2 regions of the Peribacillus sp. CSMR9 genome follow, and region 1 is predicted to be linked to the other one. Evidence: riboswitches for the same ligand, from Rfam matches in the RefSeq annotation. Region 1 holds a riboswitch; the other holds the start of a gene.
The links. A riboswitch is a leader RNA that binds a small molecule or an ion and turns the genes downstream of it on or off. The one in region 1 is predicted to bind S-adenosylmethionine.
Positions count from the first base shown of each region.

Region 2: it holds a riboswitch for S-adenosylmethionine, as region 1 does, so the genes downstream of both, N9I19_RS22315 (ABC transporter permease) here and metK (methionine adenosyltransferase) in region 1, are expected to answer to the same signal.

Region 1 is NZ_JAOPHO010000041.1:21,284-25,724, reverse strand. Features, by position in the region: gene N9I19_RS16775 (gamma carbonic anhydrase) at 104-622, shown strand; gene metK (methionine adenosyltransferase) at 1,060-2,253, opposite strand; SAM riboswitch class I at 2,418-2,581, opposite strand; gene pckA (phosphoenolpyruvate carboxykinase (ATP)) at 2,981-4,441, shown strand, end outside.
Region 2 is NZ_JAOPHO010000089.1:4,503-8,943, forward strand. Features, by position in the region: gene N9I19_RS22305 (BlaR1 family beta-lactam sensor/signal transducer) at 1-998, shown strand, start outside; gene blaI (penicillinase repressor BlaI) at 979-1,359, shown strand; SAM riboswitch class I at 1,738-1,848, shown strand; partial or broken gene N9I19_RS22315 (ABC transporter permease) at 1,941-2,070, shown strand; gene N9I19_RS22320 (MetQ/NlpA family ABC transporter substrate-binding protein) at 2,148-2,987, shown strand; partial or broken gene N9I19_RS22325 (ATP-binding protein) at 3,437-4,441, opposite strand, start outside.

The sequences.
Region 1 (4,441 bases):
ACAAGTTGTACATTTATATTATAAATAGCCAAGTGTATTTGCATACGGTATATTAAAATAATACATAAAAACATTCACTTCGGAAAGGAAATGATTGAAAATGATTATTTATCCGTTTAAAGGTAAAGAACCTGATATCGCTGAAAGCGCTTATATTGCTGAAAACGCTGTCGTGACAGGTGATGTGAAAATTGGTGAAGAATCGTCAATTTGGTTCAATTCCGTCATACGCGGCGATGTATCCCCAACCATCATTGGGAACAAAGTCAGTATACAGGATAACAGCGTTCTGCACCAAAGCCCAAATAATCCATTGATCATCGAGGATGAAGTAACCATTGGCCATCAGGTCACTTTACATAGCTGTAAAATCCGAAAAGGAGCTTTGATCGGCATGGGCTCGATTGTGCTTGATGCAGCGGAAATCGGCGAAGGGGCTTTTATAGGTGCAGGCAGTCTCGTTCCCCAAGGCAAAGTCATTCCACCGAACATGTTGGCATTCGGACGCCCAGCTAAGGTCATTCGTGAAATCAACGAAGAAGACCGTCAGGATATGGAACGTATCGTACGCGAATATGCTGAAAAAGGGCAATACTACAAAACGGCAGAACGTATAAAATAAACTGAATATAGCGGGAACTTATAGGTACGCACCAAACTTACGAACTCACGAGTATATGAGCCAAATTCACGAGTAAATGAACCAATCTCACGAGTATTCGCACTAATCTCACGAGTAAACGAGCCAAACTCACGAGTATTCGCACTAAACTCACGAGTATTCGCACTAAACTCACGAGTATTCGCACCAAACTCACGAGTAAACGAGCCAAACTCACCAGTATTCGCACTAAACTCACGAGTAAACGAGCCAATCTCACGAGTAAACGCCCATTCTCATGAGTATACGCACCAAACTCACGAGTAAACGCACTAATCTCACGAGTATATGCACGTGAGTGGATTTCTATGGGATTTCTTGAATTATTCCCTCTGACGGCAAAATAAATCAATAAAAAAAGGTGTCCGCTATAAGCGGGACACCTTTTCATTTATTGATTATGCTTGTGCTTTTAATGTTTCTGCTTTATCTGTGCGTTCCCATGGAAGATCGACATCTGTACGGCCAAAGTGTCCGTATGCAGCTGTTTGTTTGTAAATCGGGCGACGAAGATCAAGCATTTTGATGATACCGGCTGGACGAAGGTCGAAGTTAGCGCGAACTAGGTCAACAAGGACTTCTTCGCTAACAGTACCAGTTCCGAACGTATCAATCGAGATCGATACAGGCTCTGCCACACCAATTGCGTATGCCAATTGAACTTCCGCTTTGTCAGCAAGGCCAGCTGCCACGATGTTTTTCGCAACGTAACGAGCAGCATATGCCGCAGAACGGTCAACTTTAGTAGCATCCTTACCAGAGAATGCACCGCCGCCGTGACGAGCGTATCCGCCATACGTATCAACGATGATTTTACGTCCAGTAAGACCAGCATCCCCTTGAGGTCCGCCAATTACGAAACGGCCAGTCGGGTTGATGAAGTACTTAGTTTCAGCATCGATCAATTCAGCTGGAACAACTGCTTTGATCACATGTTCTTTTAAATCTGCTTGAATTTGTTCAAGCGTAATTTCTGCATCATGCTGTGTAGAGATAACGATCGTATCTACACGTACAGGACGGTTATTCTCATCATACTCCACAGTTACCTGTGTTTTACCATCAGGGCGTAAGTAAGCAAGCGTTTCATCTTTACGAACTTGAGCCAGGCGGAATGAAAGTTTATGTGCCAATGAGATCGGAAGCGGCATAAGCTCTTCAGTTTCATTACAGGCAAATCCGAACATAAGACCTTGGTCCCCTGCACCGATTGCATCGATTTCTTCCTCTGACATGTTTCCTTCACGAGCTTCCAATGCTTTATCGACGCCAGCTGCGATATCGGCAGACTGCTCATCAATTGAACTTAATACAGCACAAGTTTCAGCATCGAAACCGTATTTCGCACGTGTGTAGCCAATTCCTGCAATCGTATCACGAACGATACGCGGAATATCCACGTAAGCGGATGTTGTAATTTCTCCAGCAACAAGTACAAGACCTGTTGTTACACTTGTTTCGCACGCAACACGTGCATTTGCATCCTTAGCAAGGATAGCATCTAAAATGGAATCTGAAATCTGATCACAAATCTTGTCCGGATGGCCCTCTGTAACAGATTCAGAAGTAAATAGACGTTTCTTTGACATCATATTTCCTCCTTGGAAGTTAGTATGTTGTAGGCATAAGCCTGATTTTTTACGGAACTCGTTTCCCTCATTAGTTTCAACTATAGACACAGAATTACTTATTAAAAACACAAAAACCTTCCCTGGCAAATGAGGAAAGGTTTAAAATTCTGTCTTCTATCCTTTCACTCTTATCGTTCAAGGGTTTTTTACCTTGCTCAGGTTAGCACCATCACCACTATTCCTTGAAGAACCATCGCTTTATTTTCGGCGATCGATCTTGGAGTCAAGTTCAATATGGCAGGTTGCTGGGTTTCAAAGGGCCTGTCCCTCCACCAACTCGGGATAAGAGAATCCGTACAATTTAAGATATTATCGTATCTGGTTGGAATTTGTCAATGCTTTTCTAAAAAAGAACATTTCCCCCAGAATGGCGTTCACGTGAAAATACGTGTTGGTTCAACGTCTTTAAAGGGTTTCCAAGCCGGGGCGAATAGAAATAATGAAAATTGCCATTAATAATAGAACATTGAGAACAAGAATTGGAAAGGCATCATGATTTACCATTCAAAATTAAGATGCTTCCATGAAAGTATATGCGATCATCCTGACTCGGTTCCTTCCCATTTAAATTGATTAATGCGGCCAGTTGAAAATTATCACAAAAAAAAATAAATAGTATAGACTATTTAAATGAATGTGTTATACTAATTGTAATATAAAAACTTAAACAAAGGAAGGTACCTCATATATGAATTCTGTAGATGTTTCTAATGAGTTACACCAATTATTAACAGGAAACAATGTTCAAACTCAACTTTCAGTTCCTCAATTGGTTGAAAAGGTATTGAGCAGAAACGAAGGCGTTTTAACATCAACTGGCGCAGTAAAAGCTGAAACCGGCAAATATACTGGTCGTTCACCTAAAGATAAATATATCGTGGAAGAAGCATCTGTTAAAGATAAAGTCGATTGGGGTTCAGTGAACCGGCCAATTTCCGAAGATGTGTTCAATAAACTATATAATAAAGTAGTTGACTACCTAAAAGCAAAAGAAGAGATTTTTGTTTTCAAAGGTTTCGCTGGTGCAGACGAATCATCACGCCTTCCTATCCAAGTTGTTAATGAATATGCTTGGCATAATCTTTTCGCCCATACTTTGTTCATCCGTCCAAACGAAGAGGAACTAAGAGGTCACGAATCAGAATTCACAATACTTTCGGCACCTAATTTCAAAGCAGATCCAGAAGTGGACGGAACTTCTTCTGAAACTTTCATCATCGTTTCATTTGAACGCCGCACCATCCTTATCGGCGGAACGGAATATGCAGGAGAAATGAAAAAATCGATCTTCTCGATCATGAACTACTTACTTCCAGAGGCTGGAATCCTTCCAATGCATTGCTCTGCTAACGTAGGACGTGAAGGGGACGTCGCTTTATTCTTCGGACTGTCCGGTACAGGTAAAACAACGTTATCCGCAGACACTAATCGTAAACTGATTGGCGATGACGAGCACGGCTGGTCTTCTAACGGTGTATTCAACATCGAAGGCGGCTGCTATGCGAAAACGATCAACCTTTCACGCGAAAAAGAACCACAAATTTTCGATGCGATCCGTTTCGGTGCCGTATTGGAAAACGTAGTTGTTGATCCTGAAACACGTGAAGCGAACTATGATGATAGTTCATTAACAGAAAACACTCGTGCTGCATACCAAATGCAAGCGATCGATAACATCGTGAGCCCAAGTATCGCAGGACACCCAAATACAATCATTTTCTTAACAGCTGATGCTTCAGGCGTACTGCCTCCAATCAGCAAGCTTTCCAAGGAACAGGCAATGTTCCATTTCCTAAGTGGGTACACAAGTAAATTGGCTGGTACTGAAAGAGGAGTAACTTCACCGGAAGCTACATTTTCAACATGTTTCGGTTCACCATTCTTACCGCTTCCCGCTACACGCTATGCTGAAATGCTTGGAGATAAAATTGACGAGCACAACGCAAAAGTATACCTTGTCAACACTGGATGGACTGGCGGTGCATACGGAACTGGCAGCCGTATGAAACTTGCTTACACTCGCGCGATGGTACAAGCGGCACTTGAAGGCGAATTAGCAAATATCGAGACAATTAAAGACGATATCTTTGGTTTGGATATTCCACTTCATGTTCCTGGTGTTCCTGATGAAGTGCTTCAACCAATCAAG
Region 2 (4,441 bases), on a different contig from region 1:
TTAATTTTTTGGATCTTTCAAAACGGTCAAGTAATCTACAGTTAGTGACACAATTAAACGGTTCCAAGCTTCAAATCAAAAAACGAATTGAACAAATTTCTGCCTATAAGCATTCCACAAAAAAATCGATAAGAAAAAGCGTCTTTATTTATGTGTTGGCCAGTATCATTTTGACAATCCAATTACCTTTCGTTTTCGCATTTGCGACGGAAAAAGACCGATACTATTTTAAAAATGACAGAGTAGTTTATGAGGATTTACATCAATTCTTTAAAGGGTATGAAGGAAGCTTTGTTTTATATGATCATAACGCACAGCAATATCGCATTTATAATGAAGAGAAAAGTACTTTGCGGGTATCACCCGATTCCACATACAAAATCTATAGTGCCTTATTTGCACTAGAATCAAATGTGATATCACCCGAAGAATCCACTCTTTCCTGGGATGGGAATGAGCAACCCTATGAAGCTTGGAATAAGGATCAGGATGTCTCATCCGCTTTACAAAATTCGGTAAACTGGTATTTCCAAGAATTAGATCGCAGAACGGGATTTGAAACAATACAATCCAATCTGCAAGCGATAAACTATGGAAATTCCGATGTATCTGGGGAATTGGGTGAATTCTGGCTCGAATCCTCATTGAAAATTTCTCCAGTCGAGCAAGTCCAACTGCTGAAAGCCTTTTATTACAATCAATTGCGATATAAGGAAATGCATATCCAAGCTGTGAAGGACGCCCTGCTCTTAGAAAAGAATGAGGAAGCTCGCCTATCAGGAAAAACAGGTACAGGAACAGTGAATGGAAAAAACATCAATGGTTGGTTTATCGGGTATGTAGAGACGAAGAACGATACTTATTTCTTTGCTACCAATATACAAAATGAAGATGATTCATCTGGAAGCAAGGCGGGAGAAATTACTTTATCAATTTTAAAAGATTTAGGAATCTATAAAGAAAATGGAGGGGAGAAAAATGGAGAAAAACATTCCTAGCATATCAGAATCAGAATGGGAAATCATGAACGTGCTTTGGGATAAAGCCCCTCAAACAGCAAATGACATCATAGTTTCCTTACAGGAGAGTACCGATTGGAAGCCGAAAACCATACGCACTCTTCTCGATCGATTGGTTCAAAAAGATGTAGTAGGTGTCGATAAAAATCTAAGAATTTACACCTTTTACCCGCTCTATACACAGGAAGAGTGCCAGCGTGCCGAGACCGAATCATTTATCAACCGTATCTATGGAGGTACCCTGAAATCCATGCTTGTCCAATTCATTCAGGAAGATGCCCTATCTGATGATGATATCAATGAACTACGCTTTATTTTAAATAAAACACCTAAAAAATAATACTATAAAAAAGCGATTTGGGATTTTTCCAAATCGCTTTTTTCGGTCGAAATCGAAATAGCCGCGGACATATTTCCCATGTAATTATCTGCGTAGTTTGATACGAAAAAAATCAGAACTTTCGTCTTAATAATAGTTATGCATGAATTTAATTCAATAGATGTTTTTTATCACGCTTCTTGATAGTGAAGGCTTCTGCAGGGCCTGGAACAAGCAATCGTAAGGGCTACAGGAATAAAACATTTAACACAATCATCCGCAAATTCAAATTAATTGAACAATTTTTTGATTGACACTACCATATGGTCATGATAAGATCACTCTCATACTATATTTACTGAATTTAAAATATTTCGTTTAATTGAATATAATGTTTGACTCTTATCAAGAGAGGTGGAGGGACTGTGCCCTGTGAAGCCCGGCAACCGTCAGTTAATTAACTGATATGGTGCCAATTCCTGCAAAGCAATGTGCTTTGGAAGATGAGAGAAAGGATTGTTTAACCAACCTTTCTACTCATGTGTAGAAAGGTTTTTTTGAGGAGAAAAAACTTTCCTTTCCCCTACAAACTAACATACTAAGAGCTGCTGCCAGCATTAATTTCAGGTATTACAGTTACAACAATCCTTCTAGTTGGTTGCTGGGGCTGGTGCAGGTGGTTTAGGTAATTTGTTATATCTTGAAGGGTTTCAGCTCAATAATAATGATGTTTAGTCATTGTGTTTTATTCAATTTATAGGTGATATATGTACAACAAAAATAGATAAACGATAAGGGAGAAATGAATTATGAAAAAGTGGATATCAACTTTAGCAGTTTCCTCAGCATTAGTATTAAGTTTAGCAGCTTGCGGTACGACTAACAGCGGATCAGATTCTTCAGACAAAGAAAAGAAAATCCTTGTGGGTGCATCAAACATTCCACATGCTGAAATTTTAGAAGAGGCAAAGCCATTATTAAAGGAAAAGGGAATTGATTTAGAAATTAAAACATTCCAAGATTATATTATTCCGAACACAGCGTTAGCTGATAAAGAGATTGATGCAAATTATTTCCAACACGTTCCATATCTTAAATCAGTGTTAAAAGAGAATCCAGACTATGACTTTGTAAATGCGGGTGCTATTCATATTGAGCCAATCGGCATTTACTCTAAAAAGTATGATAGCTTAAAAGATCTTCCAAAAAACGGTACAGTTATTATGCGTAATGCTGTAGCTGAACAAGGACGTATTCTATCTATTTTTGAAAAAGAAGGCGTTATTAAGCTAAAAGAAGGCATCAATAAAACAGAAGCTACGATTAATGATATTGTAGAAAATCCTAAAAACTTAACTTTTAATGCAGATATAGAAGGTGGCCTATTACCTCAAATTTATAATAACAACGAAGGTGATGCGGTTGTTATTAATGCGAACTATGCGTTAGATGCAGGGCTAGATCCGCTTAAAGACCCAATCGCTGTTGAATCGGGTGAAGATAATCCATATGCAAACATTATCACTGTACGTAAGGGCGATGAAAATAAAGAGACAGTAAAAGCGTTAGTAGAAGTACTTCGCTCTAAAGAAATACAAGACTTCATTACTAAAAAATATAAAGGTGCAGTCATACCTGTATCTAAATAAAACACCCTTTCATGAACTATACCCCGAATAATGGACACTTCGAAAAAGGTCCATTACTCGGGGTTCTTCTATGTCTATACACTAGAAAAGCAAAAAATCAGTTTACAAAAAGCAGCTTAATAGAAGCTACAAAAAAACTTAAAGCGTAAATTTCTTAAACATAAATACTTAACTAAACTCAAATTCTTAAGGAGGAAGCCCTACTATGAATTTTAAAATGCAAAACAAACAAAATCAACTAATTGAGAGAATTACGGATCAACATCTAGTTATTCTGTGTGGATATTGCCGTCGTCACGGTCAATCCTCTCCATGTCAAAAGAAACTAAGAAAATCGTGATAATATGCAATCCAAAAGTGATATAAAGATTACATAAAATATTGTATAAGATATACCAATCATTCAATATTTGTAAGTAGTCATATCCAGTCGACACCGACGTATGTAATCACCGAAAAGCCTTTCCCATGAAAGAAATTAAAAGAATCCTTTGATAAGAAAGAAAATAGATGGGAAGAATAACATTAACTGTTGTTCCTTTATTCATTTCACTTTCAATAACTATCTTTCCTTGATGTGCTTTCACAATTTCATAGCAGATCATTAACCCTAAGCCAACCCCTTTTTCTTTGATACTATAAAAAGGTTCTCCAAGATATGGGATACGTTCTCTTGGAATCCCACATCCTTGATCGATAAAACAAATACTTACTTGATGACTATCAAGTGTATCGATTTGAACCAAAATTTCTCCTCCCGTTGACATCGCTTCAATTGCATTTTCTAAGATATTGATAAACACTTGTTTTATTTGGTTTCCTTCACAAGGTATGTAGGGAATTTCTGATTTAAGCTCTGTTCTGATCTGTATATTTTTCATCATTGCTTGAGGTTGCAATAGCGTTATAACTTGTTCTGCTAACATGCTCAAATTATTGAGTTGAACCTTTACTGCTTGTGGTTTAGCTACTATCATAAATCTATTTGTGATTACTTCTATTTGTTCAATTTCTGATGATATTACATCTATGTACCACTGATTTTCTTTATTTTTCATTGATTGTATTAGTTGTATAAATCCTTTAATAGTTGTTAGTGGATTTCGAATTTCATGAGCTATTGCTGTAGCTAATTTTCCTACCACATCAAGCTTCTCTGATTTTCGCAGTAATTCTTCTGTTTTTAAACGTTCAGTGATATCTCGAGAAATAACCATAGCAACCTCTTTTTCACCTAATCTAAAGATATCGATGATTAACTCAGTATCTATTTTCTCCTCAATTTTAAAAACATATTCATCTCGGAAAGTGAAGTTATGTTTTCCCTTTTCGGAATCTTTTATAATGTTTATAGTTTTAATTTTTTCAGGAAGAATATCCATAACAGACATTGAAAGAATTTTCTCCTTACTATAACCCAATCTTTTACATGCAACTGGATTTACGTCAAGAAA